Regions from separate parts of the Microbispora triticiradicis genome, predicted to be linked through region 2. Evidence: predicted binding sites of a transcription regulator. Region 2 holds the regulator's gene; the other holds the start of a gene.

Region 1 (8,864 bases), on a different contig from region 2:
TACGGCGCAGGCGCTTGAGGTCGGAGCGCTGTTTCTTGGCCGCCAGGCGGCGCTCGACCGCGCCCCTGGAGGGCTTGGTGGAACGGCGCCGCTTCGGCGGCGGCGCGATCGCGTCGCGGAGCAGCGCGGCCAGCCGTTCCCGCGCCGCCTCGCGGTTGCGCAACTGCGACCGGTGCTCCGAGGCCGTCACCGTGATCACACCGTCGACCAGCCGGGGAGCGAGCCGTTCGAGCGCGCGGGTCCGGAGCGCCGGGCCGAGGGCCGTCGTGCGCGCGACGTCGAAGCCCAGCTCGACCCGGCTGTCGGTGGTGTTGACGCCCTGGCCGCCCGGGCCGGACGAGCGGGAGAAACGCCAGGTCAGCTCGGCCTCGGGCACGACGATCGAGCCGCGGACGTGCAACGGGCCTGGCATGGCGAGTCCTCTTCGGTCGGACGGACGGGGCGAACAGGGGAGACGAATGGACCGGACGAACAACTTATCCACGTAGATACCACCGGCGCGCGTCATTTATCGCCGTAAACGCGGCTTGTGGTTGTCGCGGTCCAGCACCTCGTGCACAGTGACGTCCGGAAAACCGGGACCTCCGGAAACCGGGCGACATTGTGGGGCGGGAGCATGACCTCGATCGTCGGCGTGCACGGCATAGGCAAGTACCACTACTACGAGGACGCCGGCGGATCGGCGGACGGTGCCGCCGCGGCCGTGCGGGCCAAGTGGAACGCCTACCTGCACCAGGGACTGGGCGGCCGGACGGGCGGCGCCGGCGACTACTTCACCGAGATCGCCTACTACGCCCACCATCTCCACAGCGGCCCGCCCCGGCCGGTCCGGCAGATGGGCACACCCTCGAAGCTGGTCTTCGCCGACTGGGCCGCCCAGCTCGGCGGCCCGTTCCGGGACGCGGCGGGGGAGTCGCTGACCGGCGTCGCGCACCTGCTGGCCGAGTGGCTGCTGGCGAGGCTCGGCCCCGCGGCGGTGCGCTTCGCGCAGGACTTCTGCCCGGAGGTGGCCACCTACCTCGGCGGCGGCGCCCCGCGCGTACGGGCCCGCGACACGGTGGCCGACGTCATCCGCCGGCGCCGGCCCCGGGCGGTCGTCGCGCACTCCCTCGGCAGCGTGGTCACGTACGAGGCGCTGTGGGCCCATCCCGACCTGTCCGTCGACCTGCTGGTCACGCTGGGCAGCCCGCTCGGCATGCGCCGCGTCGTGTTCGACCGGCTCGCCCCCGTGCCGGTCCGGGGCCGGGGAGCGCGCCCGCCGGGCGTGCGCCGCTGGATCAACATCGCCGACAAGGACGACATCGCCGCTATCCCGGCCGCGCTGGCGTCGTGCTTCGACGGGGTCGAGCGGGACGTCTCCTGCGACATCGACTGGCTCGACTTCCACACCGTGCGCAACTACCTGCGCTGCGGGGGCGCCAACGAGTATCTGAAGCCCTTCGTGACCTGAGTCGCGCACACGCGTTATGATCGTACGACCATGAAGACTGTGCTTTTCGACTACGGCAACGTCGTCTCCCTCCCCCAGGCCCCCGAGGACGTCGCCCGCCTGGCCTCGTACGTCACAGGGGCCGAGCCCGGGTTCGAAGACCGCTACTGGGAGGTGCGGCTCGACTTCGACCGGGGTTCGCTCGACCCGGCCGCGTACTGGTCCCACGTGTACGGCAGGCCGATGGACGGCGCCGGCCTGGACGAGGTCGTCGCCCTCGACGTGGCGAGCTGGTCGCGGCCCAACGAGGAGACGGTGGCGATCGTCGACGAGCTGGCCAAGGTCGGGGTGCCGATGGCGCTGCTGTCCAACATGCCGGTCTGCGTCGCCGAGGGCATCGACGCGCTGCCGTTCATGCGGCCGATCGGCCCGCGTTTCTACAGCGGCCGGATGGGCCTGGTGAAGCCGGAGGCGGAGATCTTCCATGAGACGGTGGCCTGGCTCGGGGTCGCCCCCGGCGACCTCGTCTTCGTGGACGACCGGCTGGAGAACGTCGCGGCGGCCGAGGGGGCGGGGCTCGCCGCCGTCCACTTCCGCGACGCCGCCGCGCTCCGTGAGGACCTGAAGACGCTTCTCGGCTGAGCGCGCGGCCGCTCCGCGACCGTCTCCGGCCACCCGCGCACGGGGCGCGGGGGCGCGTGAACGCCCGGGTCAGGTGCCCGAACTCGCCGGAGGGCGGGAGCCGAGCGGCGAAGCCTCGCCGGGGAGTTCGGGCGGGGGCGGCCCGCCCGCCTGGGCGGCGAGGATGTTCGTCCTGATCGTGACGAAGGCGACGGCCGCCGCGACGGCCATCATGACCGCGCAGACCAGCATCGACGTGTGGAACCCCCGGGTGAACGCGGCGGGCGACTCGTAGGCGTCGCCCGTCAGCCCCACGAGCGGCGGCACGGCGGCGACGGCCAGCAGCCCGCCCGTCCTGGCCAGGGCGTTGTTGACCCCGCTCGCGACGCCGGCGTAGCGCTCCTCCGCCGTGGCGAGCACCGTCGCGGTGAGGGGAGCGACGGCGGCGGACAGGCCGAGCCCGAAGACGCACGCCGCGGGCAGCACGTCGGCCAGGTAGGACGCGCCGGGGCCGATGCGGCTCATGAGCAGCAGCCCGGCCGCGCACAGCAGGATCCCTCCCGTCATGGGCAGGCGCGGGCCGATCCTCCCCGCCAGGTCGCCGGCCCGGGACGACAGCAGCAGCATGAGGATGGTGACCGGGAGCATCGCCGACCCGGCGGCGATGGGTGACATCCCGGCCGACACCTGGAGCTGGACGACCAGGAGGAAGAACACCAGTCCCATCGCCGCGTACATGACCAGCGTGACGACGTTGACGGCGGTGAACTCCCGCGAGGCGAACACCCCCACGGGGACGAGCGATCGGGGAGAGCGCCGGATCTCCACCACCACGAAGCAGATGGACAAGGCGATTCCGGCGGACAGCGGCACCAGCCCGTCGCCCGCCAGGATCAGGCCGTACGTCAGGCCGGCCAGGGCGGGGGCGGCGAGGACGGTCCCGAGCACGTCGAAGCGGCCGTGCGGCCCGGCGTCCCTGGTCTCGGGCACGTGCCGGGCGGCGACGCCGACCACGACGGCCGCGAGCGGCAGGTTGAGCAGGAACACCCACCGCCAGCCGGCCGCCTCGACGAGCCACCCGCCGAGCAGCGGCCCGACGGCGGCGGCCACGCCGCCCAGCCCCGACCAGGCGCCGACGGCGCGGGGCCGGTCGTCCGGCGCGTAGCTCGCCTGGATGATCGCGAGGCTGCCGGGGATCAGCAGGGCCGCCCCGATGCCCTGGAGCGCGCGGGCGAGCACGAGCACCGGGGCGTTCGGCGCGATCCCGCAGAGGGCGGAGGCCAGGGCGAACCACACCACCCCGACGACGAAGATCTTGCGCCGGCCGAGCCGGTCGCCCAGCGACCCGCCCAGCAGGATCAGCGCGGCCATCGTGAGTGTGTAGCCGTTCACGGTCCACTGCAGGCCGGACATCCCGGCGTCGAGGTCGCGCCCGAGGGCGGGGAGGGCCACGTTGACCACGGTGCCGTCGAGGGTCGCCAGGGACGACCCGAGGACCGTGGTGAGCAGCACCCACCGGCCCGTCGCCGAGCGGAGTCGGATATGCCCGGATTCCATGCACGCCATCATGCGCCATCCGGAGGGGTGGACGCGTCGCGGCATCGGGGGGAATCATGCGGTGATTACACGATTACGATCGCTCACAGCGAACTGACGCAGAACAGGGAACAGGGACGGGCTCGTGTTAGTTGAGTCGGCATAACTCAACCCATTGGAGTGCTGATGTCCCAGGTCCTTCCCGTCCTCCCGCTCGATGACGAGGTCGTCCTGCCCGGCATGGTCGTTCCCCTTGACCTGTCGGCCTCCGAGGTCCGCGCGGCCATCGACGCCGCCCGGGCCGGTGGAGAGAGCACGGTCCTGCTGGTGCCTCGCGTCGACGGCCGCTACGGCCCGGTGGGGGTGAGCGCCGTCGTGGAACAGGTCGGACGGCTGCCGGGCGGCGAGCCCGCGGCCGTCGTGCGCGGCGTGCACCGCATGCGCGTCGGCACCGGCACCACCGGCCCCGGCGCGGCGCTGTGGGTCGAGGCGACGGTGCTGGAGCCGGTCGCCGCCGGGCCGAGGGCCGGTGAGCTGGCCAAGGAGTACAAGGCCCTGACCACCACGATCCTGCAGAAGCGGGGCGCGTGGCAGGTCGTCGACGCCGTCAACCAGATCACCGACCCCGCCGTCCTCGCCGACAGCTCGGGGTACGCCCCCTGGCTGACCATCCAGCAGAAGCTGCTGCTGCTGGAGATCGCCGACCCCGCGGAGCGTCTCGACAAGCTCGTCGGGTGGGCCCGCGACCACCTCGCCGAGATGGACGTCGCGGAGACCATCCGCAAGGACGTCCAGGAGGGCATGGAGAAGCAGCAGCGCGAGTTCCTGCTGCGCCAGCAGCTCGCCGCCGTACGCAAGGAGCTGGGCGAGCTGAGCGGCGACCCCTCCGACGAGGAGGAGGACTACCGGGCCCGCATCGAGGCCGCCGACCTGCCCGAGAAGGTCCGGGAGGCGGCGCTCAAGGAGGTCGCCAAGCTGGAGCGCACCTCCGACCAGTCGCCCGAGACCGGCTGGATCCGCACCTGGCTCGACACGGTGCTGGACGTCCCGTGGAACGTCCACACGACCGACTCCTACGACATCGCGGGCGCCCGCGCGGTGCTCGACGCCGACCACACCGGCCTCGACGACGTGAAGGACCGCATCGTGGAGTACCTCGCGGTCCGTAAGCGCCGGGCCGACCAGGGCCTCGGCGTGGTCGGCGGGCGCCGCAGCGGCGCCGTGCTCGCGCTGGCCGGTCCTCCCGGGGTCGGCAAGACCTCTCTCGGCGAGTCGGTCGCCCGCGCCATGGGCAGGAAGTTCGTCCGGGTCGCCCTGGGCGGCGTGCGCGACGAGGCGGAGATCCGCGGCCACCGGCGCACGTACGTCGGGGCGCTGCCGGGCCGCATCGTCCGGGCCATCCGCGAGGCGGGCTCGATGAACCCCGTCGTGCTGCTGGACGAGATCGACAAGGTCGGCGCGGACTACCGGGGCGACCCGACGGCCGCGCTTCTGGAGGTGCTCGACCCGGCGCAGAACCACACCTTCCGCGACCACTACCTGGAGGTCGAGCTCGACCTCAGCGACGTGCTGTTCCTCGCGACGGCCAACGTCCTGGAGCAGGTGCCCGGGCCGCTGCTCGACCGGATGGAGCTCGTCACGCTGGACGGCTACACCGAGGACGAGAAGGTCGCCATCGCCCGCGACCACCTGCTGCCGCGCCAGCTGGAGAAGGCGGGTCTCACCACCGCCGACGTGACGGTGGAGGAGGGGGCGCTGCGCCGCCTGGCGGGCGAGTACACCCGCGAGGCCGGCGTCCGGTCGCTGGAGCGGTCGATCGCCCGCGTTCTGCGCCGGGTGACGGCGAAGGTCGCCCTCGGCGAGACGGAGCTGCCGGTGACGGTCGCCCCCGATGACCTGGTCGCCTACCTGGGCCGGCCGCGGCACGTGCCCGAGTCGTCCCTGCCGGAGGCCCGCCAGCGTACGGCGGTGCCGGGCGTGGCCACGGGCCTCGCGGTGACCGGCGCGGGCGGCGACGTCCTCTACGTCGAGGCGTCGCTGGCCGACCCCGAGACCGGCGCGACCGGCGTCACGCTCACCGGGCAGCTCGGCGACGTGATGAAGGAGTCGGCGCAGATCGCGCTGTCCTTCCTGCGGTCGCGCGGCGCGGAGCTGGAGCTGCCGGTCGGGTCGCTCAGGGACCGATCGGTGCACATCCACGTGCCCGCGGGCGCGGTGCCGAAGGACGGCCCGTCGGCGGGTGTCACGATGACCACGGCCCTGGCCTCCCTGCTCTCGGGCCGCCCGGTCCGCGGCGACGTGGCGATGACCGGCGAGGTGTCCCTGACCGGCAGGGTGCTGCCGATCGGCGGGGTCAAGCAGAAGCTGCTGGCCGCCCACCGGGCCGGGATCACCACCGTGCTCATCCCCGCGCGCAACGAGCCCGACCTGGACGACGTGCCGGCCGAGGTGCTGGCCGACCTCACCGTCCACGCGGTGAGCGACGTCCGCGAGGTCCTCGACCTGGCGCTGACCCCCGCGACGGTCACGCGGCAGGCCGTCGCCTGACCGCCGGCTGACCGTCGCAGGGCCGTCGCAGGGCCGGTATCGGCATCGGGTGCCCGGAGCGCTGCCGGTGAGCGCGGCGGCGCCGCCCGGAGGTTCCTGCGCATGGGGGTTCCTGCGTATGGCGGTTGCCCGCGCAAGGCCCGCGTCCCCGTCCCGGGGCGCGGGCCTTGTCATGTGACAAAGGGCACATTCCAGGTCTGGAATACCGGAAGGCTCACAGGTGGTTTCAGCTGGTCGTGAGCGTACCGAACCTGATGAACCCGCCTCGACGCGAGTGTCCCGCGGGCTGAGCCCCTGGTCCTCCCGCCCCTCCCGCGAAGGCGCACACCCGATGACGCTCTCCTCGCCGTCCGACCCGGCCCCGCTCCGGATCGGGCGCCCGCCCTTCCCGACCGGCACGCAGCAGCCGTACGCGTTCTCCGGAGACAGCAAGTGATCACGGTTACCGGCCTGCGCAAGGCCTACGGCGACGTCGTCGCGCTCGACGGCGTCGACCTGCACGTCGGCAGGGGAAAGGTCTTCGGCGTGCTCGGACGCAGCGGCGCCGGCAAGAGCACCCTGCTGCGCTGCGTCAACCTGCTCGAACGCCCCGACGAGGGCGTGGTGACCGTCGACGGGCACGAGCTGACCACCCTCGGCGCGGCCGACCTGCGCCGCGCCCGGCAGCGCATCGGCATGATCCACCAGCACTTCGCGCTGCTGTCGTCGCGCACGGTGGCGGGCAACGTGGCCTTCCCGCTGGAGGTCATGGGCGTCGGCCGGGCCGCCCGGGCCCGGCGGGTCGCGGAGCTGCTCGACCTCGTGGGCCTGGCCGACCGCGCGGGGGCCTACCCCGCGCAGCTGTCCGGCGGGCAGAAGCAGCGGGTCGGCATCGCGCGGGCGCTCGCGGCCGAGCCGTCGGTGCTGCTGTCGGACGAGGCCACCTCCGCGCTCGATCCCGCCACGACCCAGTCGATCCTGGCCCTGCTCCGGCGGCTCAACCGGGAGCTGGGGCTGACGATCCTGCTCATCACCCATGAGATGGACGTCATCAAGGCCGTCTGCGACTCCGCGGCGATCATGAGTGACGGGCGGATCGCGGAGGCGGGCTCCCTGCCCGGCCTGCTCGCCACCCCCGGATCGCGGCTGGCGGCCGAGCTGTTCCCGCTGCCGGCCGCCGAGCCCGGCACCGTGACGGTCGCCCTCGCCGCGGACGAGACCCTGCTGTCGCGTCTCGCGCGCACGTACGACGTGGACGTCGCCGTCGTGGGCGGCGCGGTCGAGCAGGTGGCGGGGGCTCCGGCGGGCCGGCTGCGGCTGCGGATCACCGGAGCCGGTGCGGCGGCCGCCCTCGCCGGCCTGCGTGAGCGCGGCCTGCTGGTGGAGGAGGCCGCGTGACCTGGTCGGAGATGAGCCCTCTGCTGTGGGAGGCCACCGGGCAGACCGCCGTGATGGTGGGCTGGTCCACGCTGTTCACCGTGCTGTTCGGGCTCCCGCTCGGCGTCTGCCTCGCCGGGACGGACCGCGGCGGGCTGTTCCCCGCCCCCGCCGTGCGGCGCGTGCTCGGCCTGGTCGTCAACGTCGGGCGGTCGCTGCCGTTCATCGTCCTCATGATCGCGGTCATTCCGCTGACGCGCGTGCTCACCGGCACGACGATCGGGACCACCGCCGCGGTGGTCCCGCTCACGATCGGCGCGGCGCCCTTCTTCGCCCGGCTGGTCGAGACGGCGCTGCGCGAGGTCGGCCGCGACGTCGTGCAGGCGGCAGAGGCGATGGGGGCGGGCCGGGTGACGATCGTGACACGCGTCCTGCTGCCCGAGGCGCTGCCCGGCCTCGTCGCCGGGCTGACCGTCACCGTGGTCACCCTCATCTCCTACTCCGCGATGGCCGGGGTGATCGGCGGCGGTGGCCTCGGCGACCTCGCCGTCCGCTACGGATACCAGCGGTTCGAGACCACGCTCATGGTCGTCACCGTGGTCGTCCTGGTCGTCGTGGTGCAGCTCGCGCAGACCCTCGGCGACGCCGTCGCCCGCCGGCTTTCCCACCGTTAACCACAAGAAGGAGTCCTTTCCCATGCGTAGAACGCTCGGCCTCGTCATCGCCGCCGTGGTCGCGCTCGTGCTGTCCGCCTGCGGATCCTCGTCGCCGGGCACGGCGACCGCCACCGGCTCGGCGGCGGACGCCCCGCTGAAGGTCGGCGTGAGCCCGGTGCCGCACGCGCAGATCCTGAAGTACGTGGCCGACAACCTGGCCGCCGCCAAGGGGCTGAAGCTTGAGCTCGTCGAGTTCAGCGACTACGTCCAGCCCAACCTGCAGCTCCAGGACGGCCGGCTCGACGCCAACTACTTCCAGCACAAGCCCTACCTGGACGACTTCAACGCGTCCAAGGGCACCAAGCTGAGCTTCGTCGCCCCGGTGCACCTGGAGCCGCTCGGCCTGTATTCGCGGAAGGTGAAGGACCTCGCCTCGCTGCCGCAGGGCGGCACGGTCGCGGTGCCCAACGACGCCACCAACCTCGGCCGGGCGCTCAAGCTGCTCGCCGACAACGGCGTGGTCACGCTGAAGGACGGCGCGGGCACCGCCGCGACCGAGCGCGACGTGGCAGGCAACCCGAAGAACCTGACCTTCCGCCCGCTGGAGGCCGCGCAGCTCCCGCGCTCGCTCGACGACGTGGACGCCGCCGTGATCAACGGCAACTACGCCCTGGAGGCCGACCTCGACCCGTCCTCCGACGCGCTGGTGCTGGAGAAGG
Region 2 (8,864 bases):
CGCAATGGTGGAGAAGACCTTACCGAGCGGGCCCGATCTTCAGCGTGTCTCCTGCCTCGTCGAAGTCGACGATTACCTCGTCGCCGTCCCGGATGGCTCCCGAGAGCAGTTCCTTGGCGAGCCGGTCGCCGATCGCCGACTGGATCAGGCGGCGCAGCGGGCGCGCGCCGTACAGCGGGTCGTAGCCGGTCAGCGCGAGCCAGTCCCGGGCGGCGGGGGTGACCGTCAGCCTCAGCCGCCGGTCGGACAGCCTCTTGGCGAGCCGGGCGACCTGCAGGTCCACGATCTGCGACAGCTCCTCGGTGCCCAGCGCGTCGAACACGATGATGTCGTCGAGCCGGTTGAGGAACTCGGGCTTGAACGAGGCCCGCACCGCGTTCAGCACCGCCTCGCGCTTGGTCTCGCCCTCCATCGTGGGATCGACGAGGAACTGCGAGCCGATGTTCGAGGTGAGGATCAGGATGGTGTTGCGGAAGTCGACCGTGCGACCCTGCCCGTCGGTGAGGCGGCCGTCGTCAAGCACCTGGAGCAGGATGTCGAAGACCTCGGGGTGGGCCTTCTCGATCTCGTCCAGCAGCACCACCGTGTACGGCCTGCGCCGTACGGCCTCGGTGAGCTGGCCGCCCTCCTCGTACCCGACGTAACCGGGCGGCGCGCCGACCAGCCGGGCGACGCTGTGCTTCTCGCCGTACTCGCTCATGTCGATGCGGGTCATGGCCCGCTCGTCGTCGAACAGGAACTCGGCGAGCGCCTTGGCCAGTTCGGTCTTGCCTACGCCGGTCGGGCCGAGGAACAGGAAGGAGCCGGTCGGCCGGTCGGGGTCGGCGATGCCGGCCCGGGCCCGCCGTACGGCGTCGGAGACGGCCTGCACGGCCTCACGCTGGCCGATGAGGCGCCTTCCGAGCTCGTCCTCCATCCGCAGCAGCTTGGCGGTCTCGCCCTCCAGCAGCCGCCCGGCGGGGATGCCGGTCCACGAGGAGATGACCTCGGCGATGTCGTCGGGGCCGACCTCCTCCTTCACCATCGGCTCGGCCTCGGCCTCCGCCGACTCGGCGGCCCTGGTGGCCTCGGCGAGCTCCTTCTCCAGGCGGGGCACGTCGCCGTACATGAGCCGGGACGCGGCCTCGAAGTCGCCGTCGCGCTGGGCCCGCTCGGCCGCGCCACGCGCCTCGTCGAGCTGCTTCTTCAGCTCGCCGACCTTGTTGAGGCCGGCCTTCTCCCGCTCCCACCGGCTGACCAGAGCGTTGAGGTCCTCCTGGCGGTTGGCCAGCTCCTCGCGGAGCTTCTCCAGGCGCTGGCGGCTGGCCTCGTCGGTCTCCTTCGCGAGCGCGAGCTCCTCCATCTTCAGGCGGTCAACGCTCCGCTGGAGCTGGTCGATCTCCACCGGCCGCGAGTCGATCTCCATGCGCAGCCGCGACATCGACTCGTCCACCAGGTCGATGGCCTTGTCGGGCAGGTAGCGCGCGGTGATGTAGCGGTCGGAGAGCGTCGCGGCGGCGACCAGCGCGCTGTCGGAGATCTGCACCTGGTGGTGGGCCTCGTAGCGGCCCTTGAGCCCGCGCAGGATCGCGATCGTGTCCTCGACGGTCGGCTCGCCGACGTAGACCTGCTGGAAGCGCCGCTCCAGCGCCGGGTCCTTCTCGATGCGCTCGCGGTACTCGTCGAGCGTGGTGGCGCCGATCATCCGCAGCTCGCCGCGGGCCAGCATGGGCTTGAGCATGTTGCCCGCGTCCATCGCGCCCTCGGCCGCGCCCGCGCCGACCATCGTGTGCAGCTCGTCGATGAACGTCACGATCTGGCCGTTGCTCTCCTTGATCTCGGTGAGCACGGCCTTGAGGCGCTCCTCGAACTCGCCGCGGTACTTCGCGCCCGCGACCATCGCGCCGAGGTCGAGCGCCACGAGACGCTTGTTGCGCAGGCTCTCGGGCACGTCGCCCGCGACGATCCGCTGGGCGAGGCCCTCCACCACGGCGGTCTTGCCGACGCCGGGCTCGCCGATCAGCACGGGGTTGTTCTTGGTGCGGCGCGACAGCACCTGGACGACCCGGCGGATCTCGCTGTCGCGGCCGATGACCGGGTCGAGCTTGCCCGCCCTCGCCGCCTCGGTGAGGTCGACGCCGTACTTCTCCAGCGCCTGGTAGGTGTCCTCCGGCGTCTCGCTGGTCACCCGGGCGTGCCCGCGGACCTTCTCGAACGCCTCCAGCAGCGCGTCGGGGGTGGCGCCCACGCCCTTCAGCAGGTCGGCGACCTGTCCTCCGTCGGTCGCCAGCCCGACCAGCAGGTGCTCGGTCGAGACGTACTCGTCTTCGAGCTGCTTGGCCCGCTGCGCGGCCGTGTTGATCACGGTCAGCAGCTGCCGGGAGCTGGACGGAGCGCTCACGGTGGAGCCCTGCGCCTTGGGCAGCCGGCTCAGCAGTTCCTCGGCCTGGGCGCGCAGCCTCGCCGGGTCAGCGCCGACGGCCTGCAGCAGCGAGGCGGCGATGCCGCCGTTCTGCGCCAGCAGGGTCGTCAGGAGGTGGGCGGGCGCCACCTCGGGATTGCCGTCGGCCGCGGCGCGGCGCACGGCCGCCGACAGGGCCTCCTGGCTCTTCTGGGTGAACTTGTAGTCCATATGACGATGCCTCGATTCCCCGTTAAGGCAGGTGGCAGGTTCAGGCAGGTGGCAGTTCGTAGCGGACCAGTGCCCGCACCATCGTGAGCTCGCCCCGCAGCCGCGTGACCTCCTCGCGCAGGCGCAGGTTCTCCGTCTCCAGTTCGAGAATCCGCTTGATGCCGGCGAGGTTGATGCCGTGCTCCTGGGAGAGCCGCTGGACCTCGCGCAGCAGCACGATGTCCCGGGTGGAGTACAGCCGTCCCCGCCCCGCCGTACGGCCGGGGCTGACGAGGCCGAGCCGGTCGTACTGGCGGAGCGTCTGCGGATGCAGCCCGGACAGCTGGGCGGCCACGGAGATCACATAGACAGGTGTGTCGTCGGAGATGTCGAAAAACCTGGCATCCATCGGCTCACTCGCTTCTGGCCTGCTTGATCAGCTCTTCGCGGAGGTCCGGCCCCTCGGTCGCGTTCCTGAACTCCTCAAGGGCCGCGCGGGCCTTGTCGTCCAGGTTCTGCGGCACCATCACCTGGACGGTGACCAGCAGATCGGCCTTGGTGCCGTCCTTGCGCGGGGCCCCGCGCCCGCGCACCCGGAAGGTCCGCCCGTTCGGCGTGCCCTCGGGGATTCGGAGGGTCACCGGCATGCCCTTGAGCGTCGGCACCTTGATCTCGGCGCCGAGCGCGGCCTCGGGGAAGGTGACGGGGACCGTGACGGTCAGGTTCTCCCCGCTGCGGCCGAACACCGGGTGCGGCTTCACGTGCACCAGCACGTAGAGGTCGCCGGCCGGGCCGCCGTTCTCACCCGGCGCGCCCTTGCCCTTGATCCTAATGCGCTGGCCGTCGCCGACCCCGGCGGGAATGCGCGCCTGGATCGTGCGGGTGCTCTTGCCGCGCCCGCTGCCCTCGCAGACGGGGCAGGGGTCGTCGACCACCAGGCCCCGGCCGCGGCAGTCGCGGCACGGCTCGGAGAAGGCGAAGTTGCCGAGGTTGCGGCTGGCGGCCCCGGTTCCCTCGCAGGTCGGGCAGACCCTCGGCGTGGTGCCGGCCTTCGCCCCCGTGCCGCCGCAGGCCGCGCAGGCGGACGAACTGGTGAGCCGGAGCGACACCGTGGTGCCGTCGACCGCCTCGCCGAAGGCGAGCGTCACCTCGGACTCGACGTCCTGGCCGCGCCGTGGCCGGCCGGTGGTGGTGGTCGTGCGCGGGCCGCCGCCCCGGTTGAACAGCCCGCCGAAGAGGTCCCCGATCCGTTCGCCCGAACCCGAGCCCCCGAACAGGTCGCCGAGGTCGAAGTTGAAGCTGCCGCCGCCTGGCCGCTGGCCACCCGCGCCGGTGAACCCGCCCACGCCGGACCCGAACAGCGTGCGCGCCTCGTCGTACTCCTTGCGCCGCTTGGCGTCGGAGAGCACGTCGTAGGCCGCGGAGACCTCCTTGAACTTCTCCTCGGTCTGCTTGTTGCCGGGGTTCGCGTCGGGGTGGTACTGCCGGGCGAGCTTGCGGTACGCCTTCTTGATTTCCTCGGCGCTCGCGGTCTTGGGCACACCAAGGACGGCGTAGTAGTCCTTTTCCAAGTAGTCCTTGGTGCTCATCTATCGCTTCCTTCACACGAAAGGGGAGTGACTGAGGTCTCTCCCGATCCTTCCCGATCGGGAGAGACCCCGGGCTGTTCAGTTCTCGTCGGATCCATCGGCGGCGCCGGAGTCGTCCGCCGCGTCGCGCGGCGCCTCCTCCTCGCTCGGCTCGGCGACGGCCACCCGGGCCGGGCGCAGGATCCGGTCGTTGATCCGGTAGCCCGGCTGGAGGATCTCGACGCACGTCGGCTCCGTCACCTCCGCCGAGTAGCTGTGCAGCAGGGCCTCGTGCACGGTCGGGTCGAAGGGGTCGCCCTTCGTGCCGTACGTGGCCAGGCCCAGCTTGCCGACGGCCGCCTCCAGCGACTCGCTCACCTTCGCGAAGCCGCCGGTGAGCTCGCCGTGGTCGCGGGCGCGCCCGATGTCGTCGAGCACCGGCAGCAACTCGGTGAGCACGCTCGCGACGGCCTGCTCCTTGACGGTGATCCGGTCGCGCTCGACCCGCTTGCGGTAGTTGCTGAACTCCGCCTGCAGGCGCTGGAGATCGGCGGTGCGCTCGGCGAGCAGGTCCGCGGCGGACCCGTCGGCCGTCACGGCCTCGGGCTCCTGGGCGACGGAGGAGGACTCCTCCTGCGCCACGCCGTCATCCGCCGTGGTGGCCTCGCGGGCCCTGCCGGTCTCCGGGTCGATCTTGCGGTTGTCGCGGATCACCGGCTCCTCCCCGGAACCGTTCTCACGCGGGCTCACTTGGTGCCGCCCTCCCGCTCGTCGTCGACGATCTCGGCCTCGACGACGTCCTCGTCGGCCTTCGCCTGCTGGCCGCCCGCACCGGCGTCCGCGCCGGGCGCGGCGCCCTCGGCTCCGGCCGCCTGGGACTGGGCGTAGATCGCCGAGCCCATCTTCTGGCTGACGGTCGCGAGCTTCTCGGCGGAGTCGCGGATGACGGCCGTGTCGGTGCCCTCCAGCGCCTTCTTCAGCTCGGCGAGGGAGTCGTTGACCTCGGTCTTCACGTCGGCCGGGACCTTGTCGTCGTTCTCGCGGAGGAACTTCTCCGTCTGGTAGGCCAGCGCGTCCGCGTTGTTGCGGACCTCGGCGTCCTCGCGGCGCTTCCGGTCGTCCTCTGCGTAGGACTCCGCCTCGCGCATCATCCGCTCGATGTCGTCCTTGCCCAGGGCCGAGCCGCCGGTGATGGTCATCGACTGCTCCTTGCCCGTGCCGAGGTCCTTCGCCGACACGTTCACGATGCCGTTGGCGTCGATGTCGAAGGTGACCTCGATCTGCGGGATGCCGCGCGGCGCCGGGGCGATGCCGGTCAGCTCGAAGGTGGCGAGCTTCTTGTTGTAGGCCGCGATCTCACGCTCGCCCTGGTAGACCTGGATCTGCACCGACGGCTGGTTGTCCTCGGCCGTGGTGAAGACCTCCGAGCGCTTGGTCGGGATCGTCGTGTTGCGCTCGATGATCTTGGTGAAGATCCCGCCCTTGGTCTCGATGCCGAGGCTCAGCGGGGTCACGTCGAGCAGCAGGACGTCCTTGACCTCGCCCTTGAGGACACCGGCCTGGAGCGCGGCGCCGATGGCGACGACCTCGTCCGGGTTCACGCCCTTGTTGGGCTCCTTGCCGCCGGTCAGCTCCTTGACCAGCTCGGAGACGGCCGGCATGCGGGTCGATCCGCCGACCAGCACGACGTGGGCGATGTCGGAGACCTTGACGCCCGCGTCCTTGATGACCTGGTGGAAGGGGCCCTTGCAGCGTTCGAGCAGGTCGGCGGTGATCCGCTGGAACTCCGCCCGGGTCAGCTTCTCCTCCAGGTGCAGCGGGCCCTCGGAGGAGGCGGTGATGTAGGGCAGGTTGATCGTGGTCTCGGTCTGCGCCGACAGCTCGATCTTCGCCTTCTCGGCCGCCTCGCGCAGGCGCTGGAGGGCCATCTTGTCCTTGGCCAGGTCGACCCCGTGCGCGTTCTTGAAGCGGGTCACCAGTTCGTCGACGACGCGCTGGTCCCAGTCGTCGCCGCCGAGGTGGTTGTCGCCGCTGGTCGCCTTGACCTCGACGAACCCGTGCCCGTCCTCCTGGCCGACGTCGAGCAGGGACACGTCGAAGGTGCCGCCGCCGAGGTCGAAGACCAGGATGGTCTGGTCCTTCTCCTTGTCCAGGCCGTAGGCCAGGGCCGCGGAGGTGGGCTCGTTGATGATGCGCAGCACGTTGAGGCCCGCGATCTGGCCGGCCTCCTTGGTGGCCTGCCGCTGCGAGTCGTTGAAGTAGGCGGGAACGGTGATCACTGCGTCAGTGATCTTCTCGCCCAGGTACGCCTCCGCGTCCTGCTTGAGCTTCTGCAGGACGAAAGCGCTGATCTGCTGGGGCGTGAACTTCTTGCCGTCGATCTCGACGGTCCAGTTCGTGCCCATCTCACGCTTGACCGAGCGGATGGTGCGGTCGACGTTGGTCACCGCCTGCCGCTTGGCCACCTCGCCGACGAGGACCTCTCCGTTCTTCGCGAACGCGACCACGGACGGCGTGGTCCGCGACCCCTGCGCGTTCGCGATGACCGTGGGCTCGCCGCCCTCGAGAATCGAGACGACGGAGTTGGTCGTCCCCAGGTCGATACCTACCGCACGTGCCATGAGTACGTCCTTGTAGTCAAAGTTGAGTCGGTCAGACTCAAATGATGGACCCGATCCGGGTTCCTGTCAAACGTCTTGAGTCTACGAGGCTCAACCCCGAGGCGCGCGGATTTAGTCCCCGCATCCGCGATTCCGCACCACGTCCGCGCCTGCCCCATCCAGGGCGAAGCTCACGGCCCGGCTTCGCCCTACTTGGCGCCGTCCACCACCTTCCGGTCGCCCAGAGGGGACTCGAGCCGCACCTGCGTGGTCTTCCGGATGGCGATCGCGATGCAGACGGCGTCGGGGGAGCGCCGGTCCTGCCCCTCGTACACGGTGACCGTCACCTCGCGCGCGGTCTCCTTCACGTCGACGTGGTCGAGCACCTGGCAGGGCTCCACGCCCGACCACCACACGACGTCGAGAGAGCGGCCGCCGTCCGCGGGCGTGGCGCTCTCCCACGGGACCGCGCGCGTGTTCAGGGTGGGCCCCGCCGGGGTCACGGGGGACGCGGAGGCGCCGGGCGCGACGGTCCCGGCCCCCGGCGGGACCACCGGAGCCGGAGCCGACTGGGGACCCGTCCCGGCGCCGGAGGGCGAGCCCTCCGGCTGCTCGGGGTGGGCCGAGGTGGAGGACGCCCCTCCGCAGGCGACCGCCAGGAACAGGAGGGCCACGAGCCAGAGCTTTCTCATGTCCCTTACACGGCTGTCAAGCGCCGGTGGTTCATTGACGTGCCGGGCTGCGCGGGCTTAATTTCATCACATGATGAATTTATCGGCTCCCGCGATCGCCGTACGCGGTCTGCGGGTGTCCAGAGGTGGGGCGGAAGTGCTGCACGGGCTGACCTTCGAGGTGCCCCGAGGCCAGGTCACCGGGCTGCTCGGGCCGAGCGGCTGCGGCAAGACGACGCTGATGCGGGCGGTCGTCGGGGTCCAGGTCGTCTCAGGCGGGGAGGTGACCGTGCTCGGCGAGCCCGCCGGGAGCGCGGGCCTGCGGCGCAGGATCGGCTACTCGACCCAGAGCCCGGCCGTCTACCGCGACCTGACGGTGCTGGAGAACCTCCGCTACTTCGCCGCCGTGCTCGGGGCGCCGAAGGACGACCCCGAGCGGGTGCTGGCCGAGGTGGGGCTCGCGGACGCCGCCCACCAGCTCGGCGCCACCCTCTCGGGCGGTCAGCTCAACCGGGCCGGGCTCGCGGTGGCCATGCTCGGCCGGCCCGAGCTGCTCGTGCTCGACGAGCCGACCGTCGGGCTCGACCCGGTGCTGCGGCAGGAGCTGTGGGCGCTGTTCCACCGCCTCGCCGAGCGCGGGGCGACGCTCCTCGTCTCCAGCCACGTCATGGACGAGGCCGCGCGCTGCGAGCGGCTGGTCGTGCTGCGCCAGGGGGAGATCCTCGCCGACGACACCCCCGACGGGCTGCGCGGGCGCACCCGCACGTCCGATCTGGAGGAGGCGTTCCTGCGCCTGATCGCCGAGAGGGCCGCGGCATGAGCCTCGTGATCACTCTCGCCACCGCGCGCCGCATCCTGACCCAGCTCCGCCACGACAGGCGCACCGTCGCGCTGATGGTGCTCGTGCCGACGCTGGTGATGATCCTGCTGTACTACGTGATCGACGACCAGCGGGCGTTCGGCCGGTTCGCTCCGGTCCTGCTGTGCGTGTTCCCGTTCCTGGTGATGTTCCTCGTCACCTCGATCGCCACCCTGCGCGAGCGTACGTCGGGGACGCTGGAGCGGCTCATGGCGATGCCGCTCGGGCGGCTCGACCTCCTGCTCGGGTACGGCCTCGCCTTCGGCCTGGCGGCCTGCGTCCAGGTGGCGCTGGCGCTGGCGGTCTCCCTCACCTGGCTCGGCCTGGACATCCCGGGCCCCCTGTGGCCGCTGGTGCTCGTCGCGCTGCTCGACGCCCTGCTCGGCACCGCGCTCGGCCTACTGTGCAGCGCGTTCGCCCGTACGGAGTTCCAGGCCGTGCAGCTGATGCCGGTCGTCATGATCCCCCAGGTGCTGCTCGGGGGGATCCTCGTGCCACGCGGCCGGATGACGCCCGTGCTCGAATGGATCTCCGACGTCCTGCCCATGTCGTATGCGATCGAGGCGATGGCGCACG

What was found. Region 2 encodes HspR, which represses chaperone genes until heat shock. Its sites were predicted from a motif close to ANTTGAGTCNNNNNGACTCAANT; they were not measured.
Region 1: lon (endopeptidase La) is a predicted target of HspR. The motif match lies at 3,737-3,759, and genes of this name have one in related genera.

The regions. Positions count from the first base shown of each region.
Region 1 is NZ_VANP01000005.1:238,351-247,214, reverse strand. Features, by position in the region: gene arfB (alternative ribosome rescue aminoacyl-tRNA hydrolase ArfB) at 1-412, opposite strand, end outside; gene FED44_RS15230 (hypothetical protein) at 617-1,450, shown strand; gene FED44_RS15225 (HAD-IA family hydrolase) at 1,481-2,071, shown strand; gene FED44_RS15220 (MFS transporter) at 2,141-3,607, opposite strand; gene lon (endopeptidase La) at 3,773-6,133, shown strand; gene FED44_RS15210 (methionine ABC transporter ATP-binding protein) at 6,566-7,510, shown strand; gene FED44_RS15205 (methionine ABC transporter permease) at 7,522-8,163, shown strand; gene FED44_RS15200 (MetQ/NlpA family ABC transporter substrate-binding protein) at 8,186-8,864, shown strand, end outside.
Region 2 is NZ_VANP01000001.1:325,893-334,756, reverse strand. Features, by position in the region: gene clpB (ATP-dependent chaperone ClpB) at 20-2,611, opposite strand; gene FED44_RS01650 (heat shock protein transcriptional repressor HspR) at 2,652-2,999, opposite strand; gene dnaJ (molecular chaperone DnaJ) at 3,004-4,179, opposite strand; gene grpE (nucleotide exchange factor GrpE) at 4,258-4,908, opposite strand; gene dnaK (molecular chaperone DnaK) at 4,905-6,779, opposite strand; gene FED44_RS01630 (hypothetical protein) at 6,968-7,450, opposite strand; gene FED44_RS01625 (ABC transporter ATP-binding protein) at 7,521-8,249, shown strand; gene FED44_RS01620 (ABC transporter permease) at 8,246-8,864, shown strand, end outside.